Regions from separate parts of the Variovorax pasteuri genome, predicted to be linked through region 2. Evidence: predicted binding sites of a transcription regulator. Region 2 holds the regulator's gene; each other region holds the start of a gene.
What was found. The regulator sigma-54, encoded in region 2, starts transcription at its own class of promoters, with help from an activator protein. The targets are predictions, from matches to a motif close to TGGCANGNAANCTGCTTT.
Positions count from the first base shown of each region.

Region 1 (10,005 bases), on a different contig from region 2:
AAAGGCCGACACGGCATTGCTGGCCGCCATGCAGCCGGTGCCGATGGTCCAGTAGCCCACGGCCGCGTTGTGCACCGAGTTGTGGAACTTGGTGGGCGACAGCATCTTCGGGTCGGAGGCGAGCGTGCTGCACATGTAGTCGTTGATCGACAGGTCGCCGTGCGCCGACGTGAACACGCAGGGCACCTCGGCGGCGTTGCGGCCCGAGGCGGCCATGGCGGCGGCTGCCACTTCGAGCGCCAGCGCCACGGTGTCGGGCGCGCGGCGGCGCTCGGCCGGGGCCAGCACCTGCGGCGCGGGGCGCTTGGCGGGCGGGTCGCTGAGCGGGCCTTCGCCGCGGAAGGCGGCGCGCGCGGCCTCCCAGCCGGGCAGGGTGGGGGTCCAGAAGGCGGGGCCTTCGATGTAGAGGGTCGGGGGCATCACGGGCTTGGCGTCGTTCGTGCTCATGCGGGGGCCTTGCCGAACACCAGCGAGCAGTTGTTGCCGCCGAAGCCGAAGGAATTGCTCAGCACGTAGCGCACCTCGCCGTGCACCGGCGCCAGCTGGATCTGCGGGCCGAAGCCTTCGTCCAGCGTGCGGGTGTTCACGGTGCCCGGCTTCAGGCCGCGCTCGATCGCCAGCAGGCTGATGACCGCCTCGACGATGCCCGCCGCGCCCAGCGTGTGGCCCATGAAGCCCTTGGTCGAGCTGGCGTGCGTGTGCGCGGGGAAGCGGCGTGCCACCAGCGCACCTTCGACTTCGTCGTTCTTCTGGCTGGAGGTGCCGTGCATGTTGATGTAGTCGATGTCGTCGGGGGCGAGGCCGGCGCGCGCCAGCGCCTCGTCGAGGGCACGTTCGGCGCCCAGGCCCTCGGGGTGCGGCGTGGACATGTGGTGGGCGTCGCTCGCCTCGCCGTAGCCCAGCAGAAGCAGCGAGGAGGCCGCGGCGCCGGTCTGCACGCGCTCGACCAGCGCAAAGCCGGCCGCCTCGCCCAGGCTGATGCCGTTGCGCTCGGCGTCGAAGGGGCGGCAGGGCTCGGTCGACACCAGCTCGAGCGAGTTGAAGCCGAACAGCACGCTGCCGCACAGCGTGTCGGCACCGCCCACCACGGCCGCGTCGGCCAGGCCCAGGCGGATCAGCCGCTCGGCCGAGGCGAACACCTTGGCGCTGGACGAGCAGGCGGTCGAAATGGTTTCGCTCGGGCCGCTGATGCCCAGCAGTTCCTGCGTGAACATGGCCAGCGAATGGGGCGTGTGCACTGCGGGGCGGCGCTGATTCGGGGGAAAGCTGCCTTCGGCGTCCAGCTGCGTGTAGGCCAGCTCGGTCTCGCCGATGCTCGCGGTGGAGGTGCCCAGGATCAGCGCGATGCGCGATGCGCCGTACTTCTCGCGTGCGGCGGCCACCGCCTCGATGAAACCGTCGGCCTGCAGGCCCATGAACGCCAGCCGGTTGTTGCGGCAGTCCCACTGGGCGAGCAGCTCGGGCAGGCGCACCTCCTCGATGCCGTCGACGCGGCCGATCCAGGTCGGCAGCGGCGCGTCGCCGAAGTCATTGGCGCGCAGGCCGCTGCGCGACTGCGCCAGCGCGTCGGCCAGCGCTTCCTTGCCGACGCCGACCGCGGAGGTCGCCGTGAAGGCGCTGATTTGGAGGGGGGGAATTCGGGACGGCACGATCTTGTAGGTGGGCTTGCTGACAACGGGGGCTCCAGAAGGGAGCGCAAGAAAAGGAAACAAAAAGGAGCAAAAGCGAATGTATACGCGAACAGCCTACCAGTTGCGGGCTGCGCGGGACGTCGGTCGTGTCCTATACGGCCGGGCGCCTGGAGGCCGTCCGGCGGGCGCTTGAACGCGGCTTCAGCGGGGCTTCAAAGCCGTCTCAAGGCCGGTCCGCAGGCCCGGCGACGGCGGTGAGCCGCGAGGCCAGCGCCACCAGCACCAGCACCGGCACGCCCAGCAGCGCGGTGGCGGTGAAGAAGGTGCTGTAGCCGTAGGCGTCGACGAAGACGCCCGAGTAGCCGGCAATGAACTTGGGCAGCAGCAGCATCAGCGAGCTGAACAGCGCGTACTGCGTGGCCGAGTAGCTGATGTTCGTCAGGCTCGACAGGTAGGCGATGAAGGCCGCCGAGGCGATGCCGCCGGCCAGGTTGTCGGCCGAGACCACCGCGATCAGCGCCGTCAGGTCGTGCCCGCGCGAGGCCAGCCAGGCGAACAGCAGGTTGCTGGCCGCGCTGAGCACCGCGCCCAGCATCAGCACGCGCATCACGCCCAGGCGCATCGACAGCACGCCCCCCACGAAGGCGCCCGCCAGCGTCATGACCACGCCGTAGATCTTGCTGACCGTGGCCACCTCGTCCTTGGTGAAGCCCATGTCCACGTAGAACGGGTTGGCCATGATGCCCATCACCACGTCGCTGATGCGGTAGATGGCAATGAGCGAGAGGATCAGCACCGCCTGCCACTTGTAGCGCCGGATGAAGTCGGCAAAGGGCTCGACCAGCACGTTGCGCAGCCACTCGGCCGCGTTCTTGGCCGGGGGCAGCACGCGCTGCACCGGCTCGGGCGACAGCAGCACGGTGACGACGCCGACCGACATGGAGGCCGCCATGACCAGGTAGGCCGTCTTCCAGGCGCCGTTCTGGTAAGCCGCCGCGCCGGTGGCCACCACGGCCGGTGCCACCTCGGCCCAGGCCGCGACCCACAGCACGCCCGCGCCGGCCCAGATCATCGCGAGCCGGTAGCCCGTTTGATAGGCGGCGGCCAGTGCGGCCTGCTTGCGCGTCTCGGCCGATTCGATGCGAAAGGCGTCCAGCGCGATGTCCTGCGTGGCCGAGCCGAAGGCCACCAGCAGCGCGCACCAGATCAGCGGCTTGAGCCCCAGGCGCGGGTCGTTCATGGCCATGCCGACCAGCCCCACGATCACCACGCCCTGCGCCAGCAGCAGCCAGCCGCGCCGGCGCCCGAGCAGGGTGGTCAGCGGCGGCAGCGGCAGGCGGTCGACCAGCGGCGCCCAGACCCACTTGAAGCCGTAGGCCAGCCCGACCCAGCTCAGGTAGCCGATGGTGGTGCGGTCGATGCCCGCCTCGCGCAGGCGAAAGCTCAGCGTGCCCAGCACCAGCAGCAGCGGCAGCCCGGCGGAGAAACCCAGCGCCAGCATGCGCAGCGTGGCGGGCTCGAGGTAGACCTTCAGCGCGTCGCGCCAGGGCGGTTTGGGGGCGGTCGAGGTTTCTGCGGAAGGTACGGGCATGAGCTTCGGATTGTCCATGAGCGCCCGGGGTCATCGCGGAGCGCGTTTGTCTTCATTTGTTCCTATGATCCCGCCCCTATGTGCACACGATGCGACCGCTCCGAATTTGCCGCGCCCGCCATGGCGTCGCCCTGGAACCCCCGGCGGGCCTTCCTGCTGGCTGCCGCCGGCGCGGCCCTGAGCGGCCCTGCCCTGGCGCAGGTCAACGTCGGCAACGCCTCGATGGCGCGCAACCTCGTGCCCGCCGACAAGATCGAGGCGGCCGGCGTGCAGCAGTACGGCCAGCTGCTCGAGCAGGCGCGCGCCAAGGGCGCACTCGCGGCCGACGGCAACCCGCAGCTGCAGCGCCTGCGCACCATCGCCAACCGCCTGATTCCCTTCGCCATGCCGTGGAACTCGCGCGCCCGCGAATGGAAGTGGGAGGTCAACCTGATCGGCAGCAAGCAGATCAACGCCTTCTGCATGCCCGGCGGCAAGATCGCCTTCTTCACCGGCATCCTCGACCAGCTCAAGCTCACCGACGACGAGGTCGCCATGGTCATGGGCCACGAGATGGCCCACGCGCTGCGCGAGCATGCGCGCGCCCGCATGGCCAAGAGCGCGGGCACCGGGGCGGCGCTCTCCATCGGTGCGCAGCTGCTCGGGCTGGGGCAGGTGGGCGACATGGCGGCGCGCGCGGGCACGCAGCTCATCACGCTCAAGTTCAGCCGCAGCGACGAAACCGAGGCCGACCTGGTGGGCCTGGAGCTCGCGGCCCGCGCGGGCTATGACCCGAAGGCGTCGGTGTCGCTGTGGCAGAAGATGGCCACGGCGTCGAAGAACCAGGGCGGGCTGAGCTTCCTGTCGACGCACCCGAGCGGGCCGGACCGCATCGCGAAGCTGGAGGCGAACCTGCCGAAGGTGGAAAAGCTCTACCGGGACGCGAAGAAGAGCTGACCCTCTGTCTTTCTCCCTCGCCCGCTGGGGGAGGGCAGGGGTGGGGCCACGACGGCCTCCGAAAAAGAGCGGCGCCTGATCGAAGGCCTGCCCCCATCCCAGCCTTCCCCCGGAAGGGGAAGGAGTAAATCCCTGCCTGCATTCCCGCCTTGCTCCCTCCCCTCCCGGGGGAGGGTTGGGGTGGGGGCACGACGGCCTCTGAAAAGGAGCGGCGCCTCATCGAAGGCCTGCCCCCATCCCAGCCTTCCCCCGGAAGGGGAAGGAGCAAATCCCCGCCTGATCTGATCCACGTCTCAGCACGTTCCCGCTGGCACGCCGCTTGCATCTCAACTTGTACACATGTTTGGATGCCTGATGATGGTGCACGAAGAAAACGGATCTCCCGCCGCCGCCTGGATCGCGAAATTCGCCTCCCCCGTCGTGGACGCACGGGCCGGCGACGCCCTCGGGTTCGCCCTGCCGCTCGCCGGCCTGCGCTTCGCGGTCAAGGACAACATCGATGTGGCCGGCGTGCCCACCACTGCCGCCTGCCCGGCCTTCGACCGCCTCCCCACCGTGCACGCGGCCGTGGTGCAGCGCCTGCTCGAAGCCGGTGCATCGCTGGACGGCAAGACCAACCTCGACCAGTTCGCCTGCGGGCTGAACGGCACGCGCTCGCCTTATGGCGAGGTGCCCAACGCCTTCGACGCGCGCTACGTGTCGGGCGGCTCCAGCTCGGGCTCGGCCTATCTGGTGGCCGCCGGCGAGGTCGACTTCGCGCTCGGCACCGACACCGCAGGCTCGGGCCGCGTGCCGGCCGGGCTCAACAACATCGTCGGCCTGAAGCCTTCGCGCGGCCTGCTGAGCACCTTCGGCGTGGTGCCGGCCGCGCAGAGCGCGGACTGCGTCTCCATCTTCGCGACCACCGTCGCCACCGCCGTCGACGTGCTGCTGGCCGCCGCCGGCCACGACGCGCGCGACCCGTACTCGCGCAACCTGCGCCTGGGCCGCAAGCCGCTGCCCGCGCGCTTCTCCTTCGGCGTGCCCGACACGCTGAACTTCTTTGGCGACACCGCCGCCGAGCAGGCCTTCAACGACGCCACCGCGCGGCTGCTGGCCATGGGCGGCTCGCCCGTCACCATTGCCTACGCGCCGCTCGCCGAGGCTGCCGCGCTGCTGTACGAAAGCGCGCTGGTCGCCGAGCGCTACGCCGCGGTGCGCGAATTCTTCGACGCGCACGGCGACGAGGTCATCGAGCCCGTGCGCGGCATCCTCGCCGCCGGCCGCGGCTACAACGCCGCCGACGTGTTCGACGCGCAGACGCGCCTGCGCGCCATCGCGCAGAAGGTCGAGCCGATGTGGCGCGGCATCGACCTGCTGGTGGTGCCCACCGCGCCCACCCACTACACCCGCGAACAGATGCGCGCCGACCCCGTGGCGCTCAACCGCAACCTGGGCGCGTACACCAACTTCGTCAACCTGCTCGACTACGCCGCGCTCTCGGTGCCCAGCAGCCTGCGCGACGACGGACTGCCGTTCGGCATCACGCTGATCGGGCCCTGCGGCAGCGACCTGGCATTGGCCGACCTGGGCCAGCGCTACCACCACGCCACCGGACTCGCGCAGGGCGCCACCGGCAAACCGCTGCCCGCGCCGCGCGCCATTCCGGGCCTCGCCGCGGCCGATGCCGACATGCTGTCCATCGCCGTGGTCGGTGCCCACCTGTCGGGCATGCCGCTCAACGGCCAGCTCACCGAGCGCGGTGCCACGCTGCTGCGCGCCACCACCACGTCGCCGGCCTACCGCCTGTACGCGCTGCCGGGCACGGTGCCGCCCAAGCCCGGCCTGCAGCGCGTGGCCGAAGGCGAGGCGGGTGCGGCCATCGCGCTGGAGGTGTGGTCGGTACCGCTCGCGCAGGTCGGCAGCTTCCTGGCGCTGATTCCGCCGCCCCTGGGCCTCGGCAGCGTCGAGCTGGCCGACGGCAGCTGGGTCAAGGGCTTCATCTGCGAAGGCCACGCGCTGGCCGCTGCGCAGGACGTGAGCTCCCACGGCGGCTGGCGTGCCTACGTCGCCAACCGCACCGGCACCGGCACCGCACCTTCTTCCCTTTGACTTTGATCCAGGAGTCCCGATGAGCACCCCCAACAAACCCTCCGCTTCGCGCCACCGCCGCCAGCTGCTGCAGGCCGGCGCCGCAGGCCTGGCCGTGCTGGCCGCGCCCGCCCTCGTGCGCGCGCAGGCCGCGCCCAAGCTGCGCATCGGCTTCTGGCCCGTGGCCGCGGGCCTGCCGTTCTTCGCGGCGGTCGACAAGGGCTACTTCAAGGAAGCCGGCCTCGACGTCGAGCCGCTCAAGTTCGCCGGCGCGCAGCAGGTCATGGAAGGCATGCTCGCAGGCCGCTGCGACGGCAGCGCCAACGGCACCGGCTCGGCCAACCTCGCCATCGGCGAGATCGCGCAGCCCGGCCTGTTCAAGATCTTCTGCACCAACCCGAGCAACGCCAAGTTCGTGCTCGACGAGTTCATCGTCGCGAAAGACAGCCCCGTCAAGACCATGGCCGAGCTGGCCGGCAAGCGGGTGGCTTCGGGGCCCGGCATCCAGAACGTCACGCTGTGCAAGACCATGCTGGAGCGCGCCGGCGCCAAGGGCGCGACCGTCACCGAACTGCCCATCGGCCAGCACGTGGCCGCGCTGGTGGCAGGCCAGGTCGACGCCTGCTACACGCTGGAACCCACCGGCACCGTGGGCCGCATGAACGGCACCACGCGCGTCATCGAAGCCGGCGTGGTGGCCAAGTACATCCTGGGCGACCCGATGGCGCCGTGGCATGGCGGCGCGGCCAGCCTGACCACCGAGTTCATCAAGAAGAACCCCGAGGTGGCGAAGAAGTACATCGCCGCCTACGCGCGCGGCGTGGAGCTGGTGCGCACAAAGCCCGACGAGGCGCGCCAGTTCATGAAGGGCTACACCGCCATCGAAGGCAAGCTCACGGCCGAAGTGCCGCTCGCGTCGTACATGCTCTACAACGAGTTCAAGCCCAGCGACGTCGCGTACTTCCAGAAGTTCTACGACCTGTTCACCGAGAAAGGCATCTTCGAGAAGAAGGTGCTGGTGGACGGCCTTCTCTACAAGGCATGACCATGGCCGACGCAAGCTCGACCACGGCCGCGCCGTGGACCCCGCCGGCCAGCCTCAACGCCGCCGCACCGAAGACGCCGCTGCGCGAGCGCCTGCTGCCTTTCATCGGCCCCGTGGTGCTGTTCATCGCATGGGACCTGGTGGTGCGCCTGGGCTTCATCAAGCCCATCCTGCTGCCCACGCCGGCCGACACCATCGCCGCGCTCGTCACCGGGCTGGCGGGCGGACCGCTGCTCACCGACTTCGCGATGACGGTGTGGCGCACGCTGCAGGCCTTCGTCATCGCGGCGGCCATCGGCGTGCCGCTGGGCGTGCTGCTTGGCAGCAACGAGAAGGCCTATCGCAGCGTGGAGTTCCTGATCGACTTCTTCCGCTCCACGCCCTCGTCCGCGCTGATTCCGCTGTTCCTGCTGATCTTCGGCGTGAGCGACGTCAACAAGGTGGCCATCGCGGCCTTCGGCGCGCTGCTCATCGTGGTGTTCAACAGCGCCTACGGCGTGATGAATGCGCGCAAGCAGCGCGTGATGGCCGCCAAGGTCATGGGTGCGTCGCGCTGGCAGGTCTTCAAGGACGTGCTGATCTGGGAAAGCCTGCAGCCCACCTTCGTCGGCCTGCGCTCGGCCGTGTCGATGGCGCTGGTGATCGTCATCGTGGCCGAGATGTTCATCGGCTCCGACACGGGGCTGGGCCACCGGATCATCGACGCGCAGCAGGTGCTCAACGTGAAGAGCATGTACGCGGCGATTCTTTCGGCCGGTGCGCTGGGCTACGCGCTCAACATCCTCTTCCTCATTGCCGAGCGCCGCATCGTGCACTGGAGCGGAAGATGAAAGTGACCTCCGACATCGTCCTGAACGGCCCGGTGTACGCCGACGTGCCCAAGCCCGCGTTCAAGCCCGGTCCCGCCGGCACGCACATCACCATCCGCGGGCTCACCAAGTACTTCGCCGGCTGGCCGCTGTACGAGAACTTCGACCTCGACATTCCCAAGCGGGCCATCGTCTCGGTGTTCGGGCCCAACGGCTGCGGCAAGTCCACGCTCATCAACATGATCGCGGGGCTGGTGCCCATCGACGCGGGCGAGATCCTGTTCGACGGCAAGCAGCGCAAGGACACCAAGATCGGCTACGTGTTCCAGAACTACCGCGAGGCGATGTTCCCGTGGATGCGCACCATCGACAACATCGCCTATCCGCTGAAGCTCGAAGGCCGCAGCAAGGCCGAGGTCGACCGGCGCATGGAAGAGCTGGTGGCGTCCTTCGACGTCAAGTTCGACCTGAAGCGCTTTCCCTACGAGCTCTCGGGCGGCCAGCAGCAGACGGCGTCGATCATGCGCGCGCTGGCGCCCAACCCCGAGGTGCTGTTTCTCGACGAGCCCTTCTCCGCGCTGGACTTCGAGATGACGCTCTTCATCCGCGAGAAGCTGCAGGAGGTGTTCATGCGGACCGGCACCACCATGCTGCTGGTGTCGCACGACCTCGAAGAAGCGGTGTACCTCGCCGACGAGGTGCTGCTGCTGACCAAGCGGCCCACCAAGGTGGCCGAGATCTTGCGTTACGGCGATGCGCGTCCGCGCACCGTGGAGACGCTGAGCACCGAGAGCTTCGTGGCCATGAAGAAGCTCAGCCTCGACATCTTCCAGCGCGAAGTGCGCCGATAGAAGGAGCGTTGCCATGACACCCGCACAGATCGAAAGCTACGTCGACGCCGCCGCCGCGGTGCTCGACCTGCGCCTGTCGCCCGAACACCGGCCCGGCGTGCTGCGCTACTTCGCGCTCGCGGCCGAGTTCGCCGCGGTGGTCGAGGCCGTGCCGCTCACGATGTCGGCCGAACCGGCGGTGCATTTCTCGCCGGTCGAGGCCGAGGAGAAAGCTGTATGACCGCCACGGAGCTGTTGGCGCGCGATGCGTCCGACATGGCCGAAGCCGTTCGCACCGGTACTGCGAGCGCCACCGCGCTGGTGCAGGCCAGCCTCGACCGCGTGGATGCCACCGACGGCAAGGTCAACGCCTTCACTTCCGTGCTGAGCGAACGCGCGCTGCGCCGCGCCGCGCAGGTCGATGCCTCGCTGGCCTCGGCGCACGGTGCGCGCACCCGCGAGCTGCCGCTGCTCGGCGTGCCCTTCGCGGTGAAGAACCTGTTCGACATTGCCGGCCTGCCCACGCTCGCGGGCTCGAAGATCGAACGCCAGACCGCGCCCGCGCGCGCCGACGCCGCGCTGGTGCGCCGCCTGGAGCGCGCCGGTGCGGTGCTGGTGGGCGCGCTCAACATGGACGAGTACGCCTACGGCTTCACCACCGAGAACAGCCACGAAGGTCCCACGCGCAACCCGCACGACCTCACCCGTATCGCGGGCGGTTCGTCGGGCGGCTCGGGCGCCGCGGTGGCCGCGGGGCAGGTGCCGCTCACGCTGGGCTCCGACACCAACGGGTCGATCCGCGTGCCCGCTTCGCTGTGCGGCGTGTTCGGCCTGAAGCCCACCTTCGGGCGGCTGCCGCGCACCGGGAGCTTTCCGTTCGTGTCCAGCCTGGACCATCTCGGCCCCTTCGCCCGTTCGGCGCGCGACCTGGCGCTGGTCTACGACGCGATGCAGGGGCCGGAAGAAGCCGGTCATGCGCACGACCCCGGCTGCGCGCAGCGCGCGGTCGAGCCCGTGTCGGGCGTGCTGGCGCACGGCACGCGCGGCCTGCGCATCGGCGTGCTCGGCGGCTACTTTCACCAGCGCGCCGGCG
Region 1 covers NZ_JBPJZS010000009.1:196,362-206,366, reverse strand. The annotation lists gene ACSFBM_RS27605 (beta-ketoacyl synthase chain length factor) at 1-447, opposite strand, end outside; gene ACSFBM_RS27600 (beta-ketoacyl-[acyl-carrier-protein] synthase family protein) at 444-1,649, opposite strand; gene ACSFBM_RS27595 (AmpG family muropeptide MFS transporter) at 1,855-3,240, opposite strand; gene ACSFBM_RS27590 (M48 family metallopeptidase) at 3,301-4,158, shown strand; gene atzF (allophanate hydrolase) at 4,513-6,249, shown strand; gene ACSFBM_RS27580 (ABC transporter substrate-binding protein) at 6,269-7,273, shown strand; gene ACSFBM_RS27575 (ABC transporter permease) at 7,276-8,103, shown strand; gene ACSFBM_RS27570 (ABC transporter ATP-binding protein) at 8,100-8,933, shown strand; gene ACSFBM_RS27565 (AtzG-like protein) at 8,947-9,153, shown strand; gene ACSFBM_RS27560 (AtzE family amidohydrolase) at 9,150-10,005, shown strand, end outside.
Region 1: atzF (allophanate hydrolase) is a predicted target of sigma-54. The motif match lies at 4,467-4,484, and genes of this name have one in related genera.

Region 2 (10,005 bases):
TACCCCGACTACGTGCTGCACACCATGGTGCGCGTGATGAAGGGCGGCGAAGAGGTCAAGATCAGCAAGCGCGCCGGCAGCTACGTCACGCTGCGCGACCTGATCGAGTGGACCAGCACCGATGCCGTGCGTTTCTTCCTCCTGAGCCGCAAGCCCGACACCGAATACACCTTCGACGTCGACCTCGCGGTGACGAAAAACAACGACAACCCGGTTTATTACGTGCAGTACGCGCATGCGCGCATCTGCTCGGTGCTGGCCGGCTGGGGCGGAGACGCCGCTACGCTGAAGGATGTCGAACTGTCGCCGCTCGAGAGCCCGGCCGCGCAGGCGCTGATGCTGCTGCTGGCCAAGTACCCGGCCATGCTCACTGCGGCGTCGAAGGATTTCGCCCCGCACGACGTCACCTTCTACCTGCGCGAACTGGCCGCCAGCTACCACAGCTACTACGACGCCGAGCGCATCCTGGTGGACGACGAAAAGGTCAAACTGGCCCGCCTGGCGCTTGTCGCCGCGACCGCGCAGGTGCTGCACAATGGCCTCGCGATTCTCGGCGTCAGTGCGCCGAGCAAGATGTGAACCTCAACATGAAGAAGACAACCAGACAACGCGGCAACATCGTCATCGGCCTGATCATCGGGCTGGTGCTCGGCCTTGGCGTCGCGCTGGGCATCGCGGTCTATGTGACCAAGGTGCCGATCCCGTTCGTGACCAAGACGCAGAAGGGCGGCGCCGAACAGGACGAGGCCGAAGCCCGCAAGAACCGCGACTGGGACCCGAATGCGCCGCTGGCTGGCAAGGCCGGTGCAGCCAAGCCCGCGCCGGTCGCCACCGGTCCGGTCAACCCGGTCACCGGCGAGCCGGCCGCCGCCGTGGCACCGGGCGCCCCGCCGCCCACGACCGCACCGCCGGTGCCCGTGGTGGTGGCGCCCAAGCCGCCACGCACGGCGCCGGTGCCGGCCGAGGCCAACGCGCTGCCGGCTTCGAACGACCCGCTGGGCGACCTCGCCCGCGCGCGCTCGGGCAGCGTGACCACCGCGTCTGCTGCCCCGAGCAGCAGCACCAACAGCAACGCCGCCAGCAGCTCCGGCGCCGATCCGTTCATGTACTTCGTGCAGGCCGGCGCCTTCCGCACCACCGACGACGCCGAGGCGCAGCGCGCCAAGCTGTCGCTGATGGGCGTGGAGGCCCGGGTCACCGAGCGTGAGCAGGCGGGCCGCACCGTCTACCGTGTGCGCGCCGGCCCGTTCAACAAGAAGGACGACGCCGACCGCCTGAAGGACCGGCTCGACGGCGGCGGCATGGAGTCGGCGCTGGTCCGCGTGCAGCGCTGACCCCGGCCTCCGACACGAATAGCCCTTAAGCTTCGCGCCGCGGCGTTTGCCGCCACCATTCATCGACCCGATCGCGCCTGGGCGCACCGGCTGCGCGGGAACTCCCCGCCGCGCGCCGGCTCAGTCTGCCGTACCAACTGGAGAACCCTTTCAATGAAACGTCGTGACTTTTCGCTGGCCGCCACTTCGCTCGGGCTGCTGTCCCTGGCCGCCAACCCGGCCCACGCCCAGGCGCGCGCGCCCAAGGCAGGCACCGAGTACCTGGTGCTCGACAAGCGCGCACCGGTCGACGCACCGGCCGGCAAGATCGAAGTGGTCGAGTTCTTCTCGTACAACTGCCCGCATTGCAACGACTTCGAACCGGCGCTCGAAGCCTGGGTCAAGACGCTGCCGAAGGAAGTCGCCTTCCGCCGCATTCCCGTGCCGTTCGTGGGCAACGACGTCGAAGCCAAGCAGCGCCTGTACTACGCGCTCGAAGCCATGGGCAAGGTCGACGAGTTCCAGCCGAAGGTATTCAATGCCATCCATGCCCAGCGCCAGAACGTGAACGGCGACGCCAACATCATTGCCTGGGCTTCGGCCAATGGCCTGGACGGCGCCAAGTTCAAGGAAACCTTCACCTCGTTCAGCGTGGCCAGCAAGGCCAAGCGCGCTTCGCAGATGACCGACGCCTACAAGGTGGCGGGCGTGCCGGCGATGGCCGTGGCCGGTCGCTGGTATGTGGATGGCGAGACCGCCGGTAACATGACCAAGGTGCTGCAGGTCGTCAACTACCTGATCGGCGAAGCGAAAAAAGGCTGACCCCCGGGGCTGCGCGCATTTCCTGCCGCTGCCTTCTCCCTTTTTGCAAGGGATACCTGGCCCGCTTCGGCGGGCTTTTTCATCTGTGCGTGCGGGGCTGGCGCAATCAGCCGCATACAATGCCGAGCAAGTTTCGTGCCTCTATGACATTGCATTCTTACCCCACCACTCCCTCCTTCCTCCGTTGCATCGGCCGCCTGGCTGCCGCCGCGCTGTTGCTGGCCGGCTTCGCCTCGGGCGCCCTGGCCGAAACCGCCGACCGCACCAAGCCGATGAACATCGAGTCGGACGCCATGCGTTACGACGACCTGAAGCAGACCAGCGTGTTCACCGGCAACGTGCTGGTCACGAAGGGCACGATCATCATCCGCGGCGCGCGCATGGACGTGCGCCAGGACGCCGAGGGCTACCAGTACGGCGTGGTCACGGCGGCGCCCGGCAAGCGCGCCTACTACAAGCAGAAGCGCAATGCGCCCGACGAGTGGATCGAGGGCGAGTCCGAAGTCATCGAGTACGACAGCCGCGCCGACAACGTCAAGTTCATCCGCAACGCCGTCATGCGCCGCCTGCTGGGCGCCACGCCGAACGACGAGAGCCAGGGCGCGCTGATCGTCTACGACCAGAGCAACGACACCTACACCGTCAACGGTTCCACCGTGCCGGCGAACACCGCCGTCAACGCGTCCACCCCCGGCGGGCGCGTGAAGACCATCCTGACCCCCAAGGCTGCGGCCGCACCGGCCGCCGGTGCCTCGGCCCCGGCCGGCGCGAAGGCGCCGCCGGCACCCACCCCGGCGCCCGGCAAGGGCCTGCGCCAGAGCACCACGCTCGACGACGGAGAAACCCGCAAGTGATCGAAACCGCTGGAACGCACGACGCCAACGGCGCGCCGGGCAGCCGCCTGGTGGCGCGCGGCCTGAAGAAGAGCTATGGCAGCCGCACGGTGGTGAAGGACGTCTCGCTCGACGTGCAGAAGGGCGAAGTGGTCGGGTTGCTCGGGCCCAACGGCGCGGGCAAGACCACGTCGTTCTACATGATCGTGGGGCTGGTGCGTGCCGACGCGGGCCAGATCACCATCGACGGCGAGCCCATCGCCCACATGCCGATCCACCGGCGCGCCCGCATGGGCCTGAGCTACCTGCCGCAGGAAGCCTCGATCTTCCGCAAGCTCACGGTCGAGGAAAACGTGCGCGCCGTGCTGGAGCTGCAGAGCGAGCCCGACGCCAACGGCAAGATGGCGCCGCTGTCCAACCAGCACATCGAGGAGCGCCTGTCCGAACTGTTGTCCGACCTGCGGGTCGACCACCTGCGCGATTCGCCCGCGCTGGCGCTGTCGGGCGGCGAGCGCCGCCGCGTGGAGATTGCACGCGCGCTGGCCACCCAGCCGCGCTTCATCCTGCTGGACGAGCCCTTTGCCGGCATCGACCCGATCGCGGTGATCGAGATCCAGCGGATCATCAGTTTCCTGAAGGAACGCGGTATCGGTGTGCTCATCACCGACCACAATGTGCGTGAGACGCTGGGCATCTGCGACCACGCGTTCATCATCAGCGACGGGCATGTGCTGGCACAAGGCACGCCTTCGGAGATCGTCGACAACGCCGAGGTACGACGCGTCTATCTTGGCGAGCACTTCCGGATGTAAGGGCGGGTGGGCTCTCCATGAAGCAAGGGCTGTCCCTTCGCGTCTCGCAGCACCTGGCATTGACGCCGCAGCTGCAACAGTCGATCCGGCTGCTGCAGCTCTCCACGCTCGAACTGAGCCAGGAGGTCGAGCAGATGCTGGACGAGAACCCGTTCCTCGAACGCACCGCGGAAGAAGCGGCGCGCGAGGAATTCGGGCTCGACACGGCCGATGCGCCGGTCCCGCGCGATGACGGCGGCGGCGATGGAGGCGACGGCATCGAAGGTGAAAGCGACTTCGCCCCGCCTGCGACCAGCACCTCCACTTCTTCCACCGAGACGACGACCAGCACCGCCGACTCCGACGGCCCGGCCACGGAAATCACCGAGCGCGAGCCCGACTGGGAAGGCGACGGCACCGTCGACATGGCCGCGCCCGACGACAGCGAGTGGGGCAGCGACGCCCCCGCGCGCCAGAACAACCTGGGCGACGACGAGCGCGCCGACGCCACCGAGCTCGCGCGCAGCCAGGAGTCGCTGCAGTCGTTCCTGCACCGCCAGGCGCTGAGCCTGCGCCTGAACGAGAACGACAGCGCCGCGCTGCGCTTCCTGATCGAGTCGCTCAACGACGACGGCTACCTCGAAGACTCGCTGCCCGCGCTGGCCTCGGGCCTGGCCGGCGACGACAACGACCAGTTCGACGACCTCGTGCACCACTTCCAGGTGGCGCTCGGCCTGCTGCAAAGCCTGGAGCCCGTGGGCGTGGGCGCGCGCGACCTGGGCGAATGCCTGGGCATCCAGCTGCGCGCGCTGGCCCGCCCGGACGAGACCGAGCAGGAACAGCTGGTCCGCAAGACCGCCATGGCCGTGTGCAAGCAGTCGATGGAACTCTTGGCGCGTCGCGACTTCAAGCGCCTGGCCACGCTCACCCGCACCAGCGAAGAGCTGGTGCGCCTGGCGCTGCAGATCATTGCGCGGCTGGAGCCCAAGCCGGGCCGGCGCTTCGTGGACGTGGAGCGCAACATCGTGGTGCCGGACGTGATCGTCACCAAGACCGGCCGCGGCACCAACATCAAGTTCCGCGTCATGCTGAATCCGGAGGTCATGCCGCGCCTGCGCGTGCACGACATCTACGCGGGCGCTCTCAAGGCGCACAAGGGCGAGGGCAGCCAGGCGCTGTCGCAGCGGCTGCAGGAGGCGCGCTGGTTCATCAAGAACATCCAGCAGCGCTTCGACACCATCCTGCGCGTGAGCAACGCCATCGTCGAGCGCCAGAAGAGCTACTTCGTGCACGGCGAGCTCGCGATGCGCCCGCTGGTGCTGCGCGAGATTGCCGACGAACTGGGCCTGCACGAGTCGACCATCTCGCGCGTGACCACGGCCAAGTACATGTCCACGCCGTTCGGCACGGTCGAGCTCAAGTACTTCTTCGGCTCGGCGCTGGGCACCGAGACCGGCGGCAATGCGTCGAGCACCGCGGTGCGCGCGCTCATCAAGCAGTTCGTCAGCTCGGAAAGCATCAAGAAGCCGCTGTCGGACAGCCAGATTTCCGAGATGCTGAAAGAGCAGGGCATCGAGTGCGCGCGCCGCACCGTGGCCAAGTACCGCGAGGCCCTGCGCATAGCGCCCGCCAACCTGCGCAAGGCGCTGTAGCAAGACGACCATGAGGCCTGGTTGCCCGCATCCGATGTTGCGCCGGGGGCTCGGGTTCCTCGCCTTGCTGGCCGCCGTGCTGCTGTTCGCCGGCTGCGCCACCTTGCCCGACGAGGCGCCGCGCCCCGCCGTCAAGGCCATGGCCGTATCGGCCGACACCGCCCTGGGCAAGATCGCGCTGGCCGCCCAGCCCGACCCTGACCTGAGCGGCTTTCGCCTCATGCCCGGCGGCGACTTCGCCTTCGACACCCGCATCCAGCTGGCGCGCCGCGCCCAGCGCACGCTCGACGTGCAGTACTACCAGATCGAGAACGACGAGACCGGCCGCTACCTGTTGCGCACCCTGCGCGACGCCGCGCTGCGCGGTGTGCGGGTGCGCCTGCTGATGGACGACCTCTACACCTCGGGCGAGGACGAGCTGCTGCTGGCCTTCGCCGCCACGCCCAACGTCGAGCTGCGCCTGTTCAACCCGTTCCCGGCCGGGCGCGGCAGCATCCTGAAGCGCTTCACCGCCTCGCTGTTCGACTTCAGCCGCGTGAACCGCCGCATGCACAACAAGCTGTTCATCGCCGACGGCGCGATGGCGGTGGCGGGCGGGCGCAACATCGGCAACCAGTACTTCCGGCGCACCGCGGGCGAGAACTTTCTCGACCTCGACACCTTCGTCACCGGCGCGCTCATACCGCGGCTGGGCAGCCTGTTCGACCAGTACTGGAACAGCGTCTACGTGCGGCCCATCGGCTCCGTGGTGCGCACCGATGTGCCGCGCGACGAACTGCAGCGCCGCTTCGAGGCCGCCACCGGCCCCGACACCACGCCACCCCCGCCGCTGCCCGCGCCCAACGACCTGCTCGGCTACAGCCCGATGGCGGACGACCTGAACACCGGCAAGCTCAACCTGATCTGGACCCTGGCCGAGGCCTACGCCGATTCGCCCGACCGCGTGATCGGCAAGACGGCTTCCTACGGCGGCGTGCCGCTGCTGGACGTCGACAGCGTGCGCTACAACGTGGTCGAGCAGATGCGCCGTGCGCGCTCCGAGGTGACCATCGTCTCGCCGTACCTGATTCCCGGCGCCACCGGGCTGGAGGTGATGCGCGAGATTCGCAGGCGCAACGTGAAGATCAGCGTGGTCACCAACTCGCTGGCCGCCACCGACGAGCCGCTGGTGCACACCGCCTACCGCCGCTACCGGCCCGACATGCTCAAGCTGGGCGCCGACCTGTACGAGCTGAGTTCCAGCCGCACCCGCCGCAGCGTGCGGCTCGGGCTGTTCGGCACTTCGGTGGGGCGGCTGCACGCCAAGTCGGCGGTGATCGACCGGCGCACGCTGTTCGTCGGCTCGATGAATTTCGACCCGCGCTCCGAGTCGGCCAACACCGAGATCGGGCTGATCATCCACAGCTCCGAAATGGCGCAGCAGATGCTCAAGCTGCTCGACGTGCTCAAGCAGCAGGGCGCCTACCGGCTGCGCTTTGCCGAGGGCAGCAACGAGTCGCGCATCGAGTGGACCAGCGACGACGCCGGCAAGCTCACCGTGCTGACCGAGGAGCCTGACTCGGGCTTCTGGGACCGCACGATGCTCGAGATCCTGGCGCCGCTCACGCCGGAGAGCCTGCTCTAGCGGTGCGGTTGCCGCGCGTCACTTGCCGCTGACGGCCGACCACACGAGCCGCAGGCCCAGCAGCCCCATCACGCCGCCCGCGGCGCGGTCGATCCAGGCCTTGTAGCGCAGGTAGGCCGAGCGCGGCGCCGCCGAAGAAAGGGCCAGCGCGACGATGGTGTACCACCCGGTCTCGATGCAGAAGATGACCACCGGCACGGACAGCGCCAGCACCAGCGGCACGTCGCGCGGCAGGAAGGCCGCGAAAATGCTGGCGTAGACCACCGCCGTCTTCGGGTTGCTGACCTGGGTGGCCAGGCCGACAAGGAAGGTGCGCAAGGGGTGTGCGCCACTACCCTGCGCGCCCGGCGAGGTAACCCCCGGGGGCACCGCCGCCGCCATGGCCAGCGGCTGCCGCGCGCCGCGCCAGATGCGCACGCCCAGGTACACCAGGTAGGCGCCGCCGAAGCCCTTGATGGCGAGGTACAGGGCCGGCACCGCCAGGAACGCCGCCTGCAGGCCGGCCAGCGCGGCAATGGCGAAGACCAGTCCGCCCGCGCCCATGCCCAGCGCGGCCGCCAGCCCGTCGCGCCGGGAGGCCACCGCCGTGCGGGCGACCATCACGAAACTGGGACCGGGGCTCATCGCGCCGACGGCCATGGCGCCGGCAATGCCGAGCAGGGAAAGGGTGGTGTTCATGGGCTGGAAAGGCGTCTCGTGAAGACCGAATGCCCGATCAGCGTGCATTAGTGCACGCTGATCGGGGATTCAAAACTAAACTTTAAGTAGTACTTGGGTAACTTTTGGTTTACATTTTCTGCACCGGAGTTACTGCGATGCAAAAAATGAAAAACCTCATCCTTCTGGCCGTCTGGGCTGTGGTGCTGTCGTTTTTGCTGAGTTTCTTCTACTGGAGCGACGCCCCGCTGGCCGAGCAACTGCTGTTCGGCGCGTTCATGACGGTGGTCACTGGTGCCTGGATGCTGGTGCTGCTGAACCTGCCGCGTGCGTTCGTGGCCTTGCGCAACTGGCTCAAAGCCTCCAAGGACGACGAGCGCAAGCGCCTGGCCGGCGTCCAGCACCCCCGCGCCTAGGGCTGGATGTTGACGGCCTCGACCTGCACCAGCAGCTTCACCTTGTTCTCGAAGCCGAAGTTCAGCCCCCAGGTCATTCCCCAGTCGCTGCGCTCCACGGTCGTCTCGAAGTCGCCGCCGCAGACCTGGCGGTTGATGAGCGGGCTCAGGTAGCAGTTGAAGCGCGCGGCCTTCAGCGTCACCGGCCGGGTCTGGCCCATCAGGGTGAGCTTGCCGGGCACGTCGGCCACCTTGTCGCCGCTGAAGTCGATGCGATCGGCCACGAAGCGCGCGGTCGGAAACTCCGCCACATTGAAGAAATCCTTGCTCTGCACGTGACGGTTGAGCAGGTCGACGCCCGTGTTGATGGAGCTGATGTCCATCGTGATGTCGACCGCGCCGCTGGTGCCCGTGCCGTCGATCTTCACCGTGCCGTCCTTGGTGCTGAAGCGCCCCCGGTTGGTGGTGGTGCCGTAGTGGCCCATCTCGTACATCACGAAGGTGTGGGTCGGGTCGACCACGTAGCTGGCGTTTTTCACCGGTCCGCCCGCGGGCTTGGCGGCCACGGGCAGTGCCGTGTAGTCCTGGGCCATGGCGGGGGTGCCGGCGAGGGCGCAGGCCGAGAGCGCCGAGGCGAGGATGAGCTTCTTCATCATGGCGTGAGGTGTGTGAGGCATGGCGGGTAAGGAGGCGGTGCGGCAGTTCGGGGTCTCAAAGCGGCCCGAGGCCTGCGAGCGTGAACTTGAAGCGCACCTGCACTTCGTTGCCGACCATCGAGGTGTCGGTCCATTCGCCGTCGCCCACCTTGAAGTCGAGCCGCTGGATCGTAAAGCTTCCGGTGGCCACCGCGTAGCCGCCAGCCGCCGTGATGCTGACCGGCACCGTCACGGCCCTGGCCGTGCCCTTGAGGGTGAGCTTGCCCGCCATCTCGAACCTGCCGTCGCCCAGCGCCTTGATGGCGCTCGACTGGAAGCTCGCCTGCGGGAAGTGCGCGGCGTCGAACCAGGGCGCCTTGGGCAGCTCGGCGTCGCTCATGGGAATGCCGAAGCCGGCGCTGCCCGTGTCGATCTGCAGTGCCACGGTGCCGCCCTCGGGCTTCTTCGGGTCGAAGGCCACCTGGGCGTCGAACTTCTTGAAGGTGCCTTCCACCGGCACCCCCATCTGTTTGGTGACGAAGACGATCTGGCTCTTGTCGGCCACCAGTTTGGTGGGCTCGGCGACAGCGAGCGCGGGCATGGCCGCAGCGAAAGCCAGTGCCGCGCTAGGCAGCAGGCGGTAGAAAAGGCGCGTCATCGAGCAGATTCCTTGCGTGGCCCGGGCCACATGCGTTTCAGAAGACCGTCGCGGTCGATCCAGTGGTGCTTGAGCACCGCCGCCACGTGCAGCAGCGTGACGCCCGCCAGCGTGAAGGCGCTGTACTTGTGCAGCGGCTGCAGCGCCGCCTCGGCGAAGACCCGGTCGACCGGCACGAAGTCGGGCAGCGCCAGCACACCGAACCACCCGACCGGCATGCCCATGGCCGAGCTGTAGGCCCAGCCCGAGAGCGGCACCGCGAAGAACAGCAGGTACATCAGCGTGTGGCTCACGCGGTAGCTCGCCAGTTGAAGGCGCGACATGCCCGCCGGCAGCGCGGGCGGCCGGTGCCCGATGCGCCACAGCAGCCGCAGGGCCGACAGCGCCAGGATCGTGACGCCCGCCCACTTGTGCCAGCTGTACACCTTCAGGCGCAGCGGCGAGAACGGCAGGCCCGTCATGTAGAGCCCCACGCCGAGCGAGCCGACGATCAGGGCCGCGAGCAGCCAGTGCAGCGCGATGGCGAACCCGTCGTAGCGCAGGTGGCGGGCCTCGGCGGGAAGGGAAAGGGAGGGGGTGTCGGCGGACATCGGAAGCAGGACCGGCGGCCTGTGCGCGGAGCATA
Region 2 covers NZ_JBPJZS010000014.1:49,649-59,653, reverse strand. The annotation lists gene argS (arginine--tRNA ligase) at 1-579, shown strand, start outside; gene ACSFBM_RS31740 (SPOR domain-containing protein) at 588-1,334, shown strand; gene ACSFBM_RS31735 (thiol:disulfide interchange protein DsbA/DsbL) at 1,488-2,135, shown strand; gene lptA (lipopolysaccharide transport periplasmic protein LptA) at 2,279-2,989, shown strand; gene lptB (LPS export ABC transporter ATP-binding protein) at 2,986-3,780, shown strand; gene rpoN (RNA polymerase factor sigma-54) at 3,798-5,411, shown strand; gene ACSFBM_RS31715 (phospholipase D family protein) at 5,422-7,035, shown strand; gene ACSFBM_RS31710 (LysE family translocator) at 7,054-7,713, opposite strand; gene ACSFBM_RS31705 (hypothetical protein) at 7,851-8,108, shown strand; gene ACSFBM_RS31700 (YceI family protein) at 8,105-8,740, opposite strand; gene ACSFBM_RS31695 (YceI family protein) at 8,799-9,380, opposite strand; gene ACSFBM_RS31690 (cytochrome b) at 9,377-9,970, opposite strand.

Region 3 (10,005 bases), on a different contig from region 2:
CAGCCCGATCGGCGAGGCCAGGTAGAGCCTGCCCTCCTCGTCGAGCAGGCAGCCCGACACCTCGACCGCCTTGCCGGTGTGGGAGGTGACGCTGAAGCCATCGCCCTCCTCGGCCACGCGCCACACCCAGGGCGCGGCCTCCAGCTCCATGTACACGCGCTGCGGCCCGTTCTGGAAGAACCATTGCCCTTCGTCGTCGTGCTCGTAGTTGCGGTGAATGAAGTCGATCAGCTTGTCGTGCCGCAGCATCGAGCCCTTGGCCGTGCGGAACGGGCCTTCGGCCTGGGTGCGGTCGTCGCGCATGTACCAGTTGCCGCGCGCGTCCAGGCCGAGCCAGCCGTAGCAGTGCGGCACGTTGGGCCACTTGGCGATTGCTTGTTTGACGATGTCGTCCATGGCGTCATTCTCTTCCCGTGCGCAAGAGCGCACCGTCAGCCGATATGCCGCGTGTGCCGCCGTACATCTGCAGCCAGCTGCCCACACGCTGGGGCATGCCCTGCACATGCCCCGGCGGCAATCCCATCGGAAAGCCCACATGGCCGCCGTGCGCGGGCTGCCACAGCGTGACGTGCGGGCCCACCTCGCCGGGCCGGGGCAGGCTCGCGGCGGGAATGAACGGGTCGTTGCGGGCGTTCACCACCAGCGCGGGCACGCGGATCGACGCCAGGTGCGGCTTGGCCGAGCCGCGCGACCAGTAGTCGGCGACGTCGCGAAAGCCGTGCAGCGGCGCGGTGAACACGTTGTCGAAGTCATGGAGGTTGCGCGCCGACACCAGCCGCTCACGGTCAAACAGGCCCGGGAACTGCGCCAGCTTGGCCAGCGCCTTGGGCTTCATGGTGTTGAGGAACATGCGCGTGTAGACCAGCTTGTTGAAGCCGCGGCCGATGGCCTCGCCACCCGCCGCAAGATCGAGCGGCGCACACACGGAGGCCACGGCGCCCACCACGCCCGAAGCCGTTTCTCCGGCTTCCGAAGCCCATCGCATGAGCGCATTGCCGCCCAGCGACACGCCCGCGGCCAGCACCGGGCCGCCGCCCTTGGCCACATGCTGCTCGCGCATGCGCGCCAGGATCCAGCCGATTTCCTCGAAGTCGCCCGAGTGGTAGGCGCGCGGCGCCAGGTTCAGCTCGCCGCTGCAGCCGCGGAAATGCGGCACGGCAAAGGCCATGCCCTGCGCCGCGGCGAAGGTGGCGAAGGCCTCGGCGTAGTGGCTGCGCGACGAGCCTTCGAGGCCGTGGAACAGCACCAGCAGCGGCGGCGGCGCTGGTGGTGGTCCTTCAGCCGATGACGCCGCAGGCGCGTCCACGAAGTCGACATCGATGAAGTCGCCGTCCGGCGTGGGCCAGCGCTCGCGCCGGTAGACCGGCGCCGGCCCGTCGAAGCGCCGCGCATACAGCGCGGCCCAGATGGTCTGCAGGTTGCCGCCGGGCAGCCAGCGCGGCGCCAGGTAATCCATTGCCGAACCGGAAGAAGCTGAAGAGGGGGAAACGAGGGACGGCATCAATGCAGGGTCTGGGGCGGGTCGTTCACGTCGTCGGGCTCGCGCGCGCTGCCGGGGCTCGCATGGTGCGCCACCAGGCGCCAGCCCTGCGCGGTCTTGTGATAGACGTTGGTGGCCAGCACGAAGGCATGGCGCGGGCCTTCGGCGGTGAGCACCTCGATGCGCTCCAGCACGTTGTGCACCGCGCTGGCGAGCGACTCGATCTTGCGCACCCGCGCCGGCGTGGCGTGGATGGCGCCGTTGCCGAACATCTGCTCGAAGGCCGCGCGAATGGCCACGGCCCCCACCAGCCGCGGGCCACCGGGGTGCACGCAGAACACCTCGTCCTCGTCGGCCCAGCAGGCCATCAGCGCATCGATGTCGCCGCGTTGCAGCGCTTCATAAAAAGCCGTCTCGACGTCGTCGGCAGTGCCGCCGAGGGCCGCGGCGGCGCGGAGTGGGGTCTTGGGCATGGCGTGATTCTGCCGCGCCGACCGTGACGGCGGCACTGCACCGATGTGGTCCGGTGCGCACCGTGCTGCCGCATCGCCGGCCGTTCGCTTGCGCCACTTTGGACCACTTGGTCAAAACACCGACGCATCATTTCCGCAAGCCATTGATTTCAAACAACTTATTCAACTGGCACGGCGTATGCAAGGCGTTGCGCAATCACGCAACAGGAGCCTTTCCATGAACGTCGGCATCTTCATTCCCATCGGCAACAACGGCTGGCTGTTGTCCGAAAACGCCCCGCAGTACAAGCCCAGCTTCGAACTGAACAAGCAGATCACGCTGAAGGCCGAGCGCTACGGCGTCGACTTCGCGCTGTCCATGATCAAGCTGCGCGGCTTCGGCGGCAAGACCGAGTTCTGGGACCACAACCTCGAGTCCTTCACGCTCATGGCCGGCCTGGCGGCGGTCACCAGCAAGATCAAGCTCTACGCCACGGCCGCCTCGCTGGTGATGCCGCCGGCCATCGTGGCGCGCATGACGTCGACCATCGACTCCATCTCCAACGGCCGCTTCGGCCTGAACCTGGTCACCGGCTGGCAGCGCCCCGAGTACTCGCAAATGGGCATGTGGCCCGGCGACCAGTTCTTCGGCACGCGCTACGCGTACCTCTCCGAATACATCCAGGTGCTGCGCGACCTGTGGGGCAAGGGCCAGTCCGACTTCAAGGGCGACCATTTCCAGATGGACGACTGCCGCCTGAGCCCGCAGCCGCAGGCCGACATGAAGGTGATCTGCGCCGGCCAGAGCGACGCGGGCATGGAGTTCTCGGCCAGGTACGCCGACTACAACTTCTGCTTCGGCAAGGGCGTGAACACGCCCAAGGCCTTCGCGCCCGCCGCCGAGAAGCTCATCGAGGCCACCGCCAGGACCGGCCGCCACGTCACCACCTACGTGCTGATGATGGTGATCGCCGACGAGACCGACGAGGCCGCGCGCGCCAAGTGGGAGCACTACAAGGCCGGCGCCGACCACGAGGCCATCGCCTGGCTGGGCCAGCAGGGCGCGGCCGACACCAAGTCGGGCGCCGACACCAACGTGCGCCAGATGGCCGACCCGACCTCGGCCGTGAACATCAACATGGGCACGCTGGTGGGCTCGTACGCCAGCGTCGCGCGCATGCTCGACGAAGTGGCCGAGGTGCCCGGCACCGAAGGCGTGCTGCTGACCTTCGACGACTTCGTGCAGGGCGTGGAAGCCTTCGGCGAGCGCATCCAGCCGCTCATGAAGAGCCGCGCGCACGTGCAGAGCCCGGTGCCTTCGCAGGTCGAGCCCGAGCGCCTCGCAGCCTGAAGAGGAGACGCGCATGACCTCGTCCGCACCCAAGAACACCACCCTCACCTCGACCACGCCCGTCGGTGCGCCGCGCCTTCCCGGTGCGCCCGCACCGCTGGTGCTGCCCGCGCGCCCCGAGCCGATGGCGCTGCACGCCACCGACTCGGCACTGATCGTCGTCGACATGCAGAACGCCTACGCCTCCATCGGCGGCTACGTCGACTCGGCCGGCTTCGACATCTCCGGCGCGCAAGGCACCATCGCCAACATCGCGCGCGCCATTTCGGCGGCGCGCGCGGCCGGCATGCTGGTCGTGTTCCTGCAGAACGGCTGGGACGCAGCCTATGTGGAGGCCGGCGGCCCCGGCTCGCCGAACTGGCACAAGTCGAACGCGTTGAAGACCATGCGCGCCAGGCCCGAGCTGCAGGGCAAGTTCCTCGCCAAGGGCGGCTGGGACTACGAACTCATCGCAGAGATGAAGCCGCAGTCCGGCGACATCGTGGTGCCCAAGACGCGCTACAGCGGCTTCTTCAACAGCACGCTCGACAGCACGCTGCGCGCGCGCGGCATCCGCCACCTGGTGTTCACCGGCATCGCGACCAACGTGTGCGTGGAGTCGACGCTGCGCGATGCCTTCCACCTCGAGTACTTCGCGGTGATGTTGGAAGACGCCACGCACGAGCTCGGCGGCGCGGCCATCCAGAAGGCCTCGGTCTACAACGTGGAGACCTTCTTCGGATGGGTCTCTACGGTGGACCAGTTCTGCCGCACCTTCGCGCCCGCCCCTGCTGCTGCCGCACCAACTGCCCCGGCCGAAACGGCCATCGCCTGATTTCTTCACGAAGGACTTTTCCCATGCCCAAGCAAGCCATCATCCCGCCCGGCACCGGCGTTCCCCTCGCACCCTACGTTCCCGGCACGCTCGCCGACGGCGTGCTCTACGTGTCGGGCACGCTGCCCTTCGACAAGGACAACAACGTGGTCCATGTGGGCGACGCGAGCGCGCAGGCGCGCCATGTGCTCACCATCATCCAGGGCGTGGTCGAAGCGGCCGGCGGCACCATGGACGACGTGACCTTCAACCAGATCATGCTCAAGGACTGGGCCGACTACGCCAAGATCAACACGGTGTATGCCGAGTTCTTTCCCGGCACCAAGCCCGCCCGCTACTGCATCCAGTGCGGCCTGGTGAAGCCCGATGCGCTGGTCGAGATCGCCTCCATCGCGCACGTCGGCAAGAAGGCCTGAAGCACATGACCCGCATGACCGGCATGACTTCGCTGCACTACGAGGTGCATGGGCCGTCGGACGCGGCGGCCACCGTGCTGCTGTCGTCGGGCCTCGGCGGCTCGGCCGGGTTCTGGCAGCCGCAGCTGGGCGCGTTGATTGCCGCGGGGCATCGGGTCATTGCGTACGACCAGCGCGGCACCGGCCGCAGCCCCGGCGCCCTGCCCGATGCGTATGCCATCGCGGACATGGCGAACGACGTGCGCGAGATCCTCGACGCCACGAACACCGCGCAATGCCATTTCGCGGGCCATGCGCTGGGCGGCCTCGTCGGCCTGCAGCTCGCGCTCGACACGCCCTCGCGCATCGCCAGCCTGGTGCTCGTCAACGCCTGGTCGAAGCCCAACCCGCACTCGGCGCGTTGCTTCGATGCGCGCCTTGCACTGCTGGGCGCATGCGGTGCGCGTGCGTATGTCGAAGCGCAACCGATCTTCCTGTACCCCGCCGCGTGGTGCGCCACGCACGCCAAGCGCGTGGCCGACGAAGTCGATCACGCCTTCGCGCATTTCCCCGGCGAGCACACCATGCGCACGCGCATCGCCGCGCTGCGCGCCTTCGACATCGACGCACGCCTGGCCGACATCGCCGCGCCCACGCTGGTGGCCGCCGCCAAGGACGACGTGCTCGTGCCCTGGACCTGCTCGCTGCGCCTGGCCGACAGCCTGCCGAACGCCACGCTCAACCTCATGGCGCACGGCGGCCACGCGCACAGCGTGACCGAGGCCGATGCGTTCAACAGCACCCTGCTGGCCTTTCTTTCGCGGGCGAGCACTCCCACCGCACACACCGCACACACCGTTTCCGCATGACCACCTCCGCCACGCTCTCCACACTCGACGACGCCGCGCTGTCGCTGCTGTTCACCGGCGCGCGCAGCCACAACGGCTGGACCGACGAACCCGTCACCGACGCGCAGCTGCAGCAGGTCTACGCGCTCGCGAGCCTCGGCCCGACCTCGGCCAACTGCTCGCCCGCGCGCTTCGTGTTCGTGCGCACGCCCGAAGGCAAGGCGCGCCTGGCGCCTGCGCTCTCCAAGGGCAACCTCGACAAGACCATGAGCGCGCCCGTCACGGTCATTGCCGCATGGGACCGCAAGTTCTACGACCAGCTGCCCACGTTGTTCCCGCATGCCGACGCGCGCAGCTGGTTCACCGGCAGCCCCGAGGCCGCGCACGAGACTGCCTTTCGCAATGCCAGCCTGCAGGCGGGCTACCTGCTGCTGGCCGCACGCGCGGTGGGCCTGGACGCCGGGCCGATGTCGGGCTTCGACAAGGCGAAGGTCGAGGCGGCCTTCTTCGAAGGCACCGACTGGAGCGTCAACTTCCTCATCAACCTGGGCCACGGCGACGCGTCGAAAGTGTTCGCTCGCCTGCCGCGCCTGCCCTTCGACGCGGCCTGCGTGCTGGCCTGACGGAGTCACTGCAATGTTGAACGCCATGGTCTCCCACGCTGCTCCATCGAACCCCGCCGGCCTGCCGCCGGGCCTGCCCAAGGCCGACTATCGCAATGCGATGGCGCGCCTGGGCGCCGCGGTGAACATCATCACCACCGACGGCCCCGCGGGCCGCGCGGGCTTCACGGCATCGGCCGTGTGCAGCGTGACCGACGAGCCGCCCACGCTGCTGGTGTGCCTGAACCGCTCGGCGTCGGTGTACCCGGCGTTCAAGGCGAACGGCGTGCTGTGCGTGAACGTGCTGGCCGCGGGACACCAGTCGCTGTCGGCCCTGTTCGGCGGCAAGACGCCGATGGACGAACGCTTCGCGGCGGGCCGATGGAGCCGCAACACCACGGGCTCGCCGATGCTCGACGACGCGGCCGTGTCCTTCGACTGCCGCGTGATGCACGCGACCAGCGCGGGCACGCACGACGTGCTGTTCTGCGAGGCGGTGGCCATCGCCATCGGCGGTGCGGCGCAAGGGCTCATCTACTTCGACCGCCGCTATCACGAGATCGCGGTGCCGCCGCAGCACTGACTTTTCTCTCGGTAAGCAAGACACAGCGCCTTGCGGCATTCACCGCGGCGTGATGCCCTGAAGAATGATGCGCTGCACGTTCTCCACCGTTTTCTCGAAGAACGCCTCGTCGTCGAGCGTGTGCCCCGACAGCGCCTGCACCTGCACACCGAAATCCGCGTAGTGCTGCGTGATCGCCCACAGCGCGTAGATCAGGTGCTGCGGGTCCACCGGTGCCAGCTTGCCCGCGGCCACCCACGCCACGATCACCTCCGACTTGCGCTCCACCAGCGTGCGCAACTCGCGGTCGAGCTCGTCGCGCAGCAGCGGCGCGCCCTGGATCATTTCAAGACAGAACAGGCGCGACGCATCGGGCCGGTCGCGCGAGATCACGAGCTTGCGGCGAATGTAGTCGCCGATGGCCTGGCTCGGGTCCTGTTCCGCGCTGAAGCCGCGCAGCGGTTCGAGCCACAGTGCCAGCAGGTCGCGCAGCACGTTGACGTAGAGCTCCTCCTTGTTCGCGAAGTAGTAGAGCAGGTTGCTCTTGGACACATCGGCGCGCGCGGCCACCTGGTCGATCGACGTGCCGTGCAGGCCGAAGCGCGAGAACAGGCCCAGTGCCGCCCCCAGGATGGTGCTGCGCTTGTCCTCGATCTGGCGCAGCCGGCGGCTCACCGCGGACGCGCTGCGCACCACGGGTTTCGCACGCTTGCGCGCCGGGCTTTCCTTGCTGGCTTCCTTGCTGGTGTTGGCAGCCAGCGCCTTGGTCTTCGGCATCTTCCCTCACTCTCTCTATCTCGGTCTTCGGTTTCGTTCAGTACTGCGCACCACTGTAAGGCCACGGTGCATCACCGTGCGCCACGACGGCCTTCACGGGCTGACGCAAGGGCCTTGCCACGCACCATGCTGACGCGGCGATTGCGATTTGTCCATTTGGTCCAACTGGCACAGACGTTGCATGGCGAAAGGCATGCCAAGCAAGAGGAACCCGCCATGACCCTGCTGTCCGTCCCCATCATCGATCTCGCGCCTTACTTCGCCGGCACCGCCGAAGGCAAGGCCGAGGTCGCGAAGAAAGTCGATGAAGCCTGCCGCAGCATCGGCTTCCTCGTCATCACCAACCACGGCATTCCGCCGGCGTTGATCTCCAGCGTGTCGTCGCTCTCGCGCACCTTCTTCGACATGCCGCTCGCCGAGAAGCGCAAGGTCGACCGGCCGCGCGAGGACGCGGTGCGCGGCTACAGCGCGGTGGGCGAGGAAGGCCTGTCGTACAGCCTGGAAGAGGCGGCGCCCGGCGACCTGAAGGAGTCGTTCTCCATCGGCCCTTCGAACGTGCCGAACGACGAGTACCACCGCGGCCCCGCCGCAGGCCCTCATTTCGAGCCCAACAGCTGGCCGCCCATCGACGGTTTCCGCGAAGCCTACGAAGGCTACTTCGACGCCATGAGCGATCTCTCGCGCTCGCTGATGCGCATCTTCGCGCTCGGCCTGTCGCTGCCGGAGACTTTCTTCGACGACAAGATCGACGAGCACATCAGCATGTTCCGCGTGCTGAGCTATCCGCCGCAGCGCGAGCAGCCGCTGCCCGGCCAGTTGCGCGCGGGTGCGCACAGCGACTACGGCAGCCTGACGATCGTGCTGCCCGACGACAAGGGCCTGCAGGTGTTCAACAAGGCCGGCCAGTGGGTCGACGTTCCGCAGGTCGAGGGCGGCCTGGTGGTGAACATCGCCGACCTCATGATGCAGTGGACCAACGACCAGTGGGTGTCCACGTTGCACCGCGTGATCAACCCGCCGTTCGAGGTGGCGAGCACCAACCGCCGCCAGTCGCTGGTGTTCTTTCACCAGCCCAACTACGACGCGATGGTCGAGTGCCTGCCGAGTTGCCTCGCACCCGGCGAGAGCGCCAAGTACGCACCCATTTCCTCCGGCGATCACCTGACCTCGAAGTTCGTCAAGCAGACGACGTTCGGCGGCACCAAGGCCACCGCCTGACCGGGGCCCCACGCACATGGCGCACCTCTCCTACGTCAACGTCTTCGCCAAGGACGTGGTCGCGCTCAGCGGCTTCTACCAGCGCGTGTTCGGCTTCCCCGAAATCGAGGCGATCCGCTCGCCGATCTTTCGCGGGCTGGACACCGGCAAGTCGAGCCTGGGCTTCAACGCGCTCGACGCCTACGAGCTGCTGCACCTTGCCGAGTTCTCCGACACGCGCGGCGTGAAGTTCCTGCTGAACATCGACGTCGACAGCCAGGCCGACGTGGACCGCATGGTGCCCGTGGCGCTGGAGGCCGGCGCCACGCTCATCAAGCCGCCGTACGTCACCTACTACAACTGGTACCAGTCGGTGCTGCTCGACCCCGAGGGCAACGTGTTCCGCATCAATTTCATGATGTAGCGGCACGCGGCTTTCTTCTCTTTCTTCCCCGTCTCCTCCCATGCTCCTCACGAAAGGTTGCTCCATGCTGCGCACTCCCTCCCACGGCACCACCCTCGGCCTGGCCCTGAGCCTCGCAGCCGGCGGCGCGTTGTTCACGACGTTGCCCGCCGCGGCCGCCGACGGCTTCACGCTGAAGGACAAGCCGAAGATCGCCATGCTCTACTTCGGCCCGAAGAACGACGGCGGCTGGACGCAGGCCTTCGACGAAGCCCGCGTGAAGATCGAGAAGGAGATCGGCCAGAAGATCCAGTTCGTCGAGAACGTGCCCGAAGACGCCTCGGCCATCAAGCCTGCGGCCGAAAAATTCATTCAGCGCGGCGCCAACATCGTCATCGGCACGGCCTTCGGTTATTCCGACAGCTTCAAGGACCTCGCCGCCAAGTACCCCGACGTGGCCTTCCTGAACGGCTCGGGCACCACCAACGGCACCAACCTCGAATCGTTCTACGGCCGCACCTACGAAAGCCAGTACCTCTGCGGCATGGCCGCGGGCGCGGCCTCGAAGACCGGCAAGCTCGGCTTCGTCGCGGCCAATCCCTTCGGCGTGGTGAACTGGACCATCAACGCCTTCGCGCTCGGCGCGCAGAAGATGAACCCGAACGCCACCGTCAACGTGATCTACACCGGCGCGTGGAACGACCCGGTGAAGGAACGCGCCGCCGCCGCCGCGCTCATCGACCAGGGCGCCGACGTGATCGGCCAGCACGTGGACAGCCCCACGCCGCAGATCGTCGCGCAGGAGCGCGGCGTGTACGGCACCGGCCACCACCGCGACCTGCGCCAGTTCGCACCCAAGGCCACGCTGTGCTCGTCCGTTTGGGTGTGGGACAAGTTCCTCACGCCGGAGCTGAAGAAGGTGATGGCCGGCGGATGGAAGCCCGCCCCCTACGGCGCCTTCATCGAGATGAAGGACGGCGGCACCGACATCGCGGGCTTCGGCCCCGCCGTGCCCAAGGACAAGGCCGCGGCCATCACCGCCGAGCGCGACGCGATCATGAAGGGCAAGCAGGTCTATGCCGGCCCGCTCGCCGACCGCGACGGCAAGGAGCGCGTGGCCAAGG
Region 3 covers NZ_JBPJZS010000010.1:125,000-135,004, reverse strand. The annotation lists gene ACSFBM_RS28670 (DUF2946 family protein) at 1-396, opposite strand, end outside; gene ACSFBM_RS28665 (YheT family hydrolase) at 401-1,456, opposite strand; gene ACSFBM_RS28660 (YybH family protein) at 1,501-1,953, opposite strand; gene rutA (pyrimidine utilization protein A) at 2,171-3,283, shown strand; gene rutB (pyrimidine utilization protein B) at 3,297-4,097, shown strand; gene rutC (pyrimidine utilization protein C) at 4,121-4,513, shown strand; gene rutD (pyrimidine utilization protein D) at 4,519-5,361, shown strand; gene ACSFBM_RS28635 (malonic semialdehyde reductase) at 5,358-5,963, shown strand; gene rutF (NADH-dependent FMN reductase RutF) at 5,989-6,525, shown strand; gene rutR (HTH-type transcriptional regulator RutR) at 6,565-7,281, opposite strand; gene ACSFBM_RS28620 (isopenicillin N synthase family dioxygenase) at 7,498-8,499, shown strand; gene ACSFBM_RS28615 (VOC family protein) at 8,516-8,902, shown strand; gene ACSFBM_RS28610 (BMP family ABC transporter substrate-binding protein) at 8,967-10,005, shown strand, end outside.
Region 3: ACSFBM_RS28620 (isopenicillin N synthase family dioxygenase) is a predicted target of sigma-54. The motif match lies at 7,448-7,465, and genes of this name have one in related genera.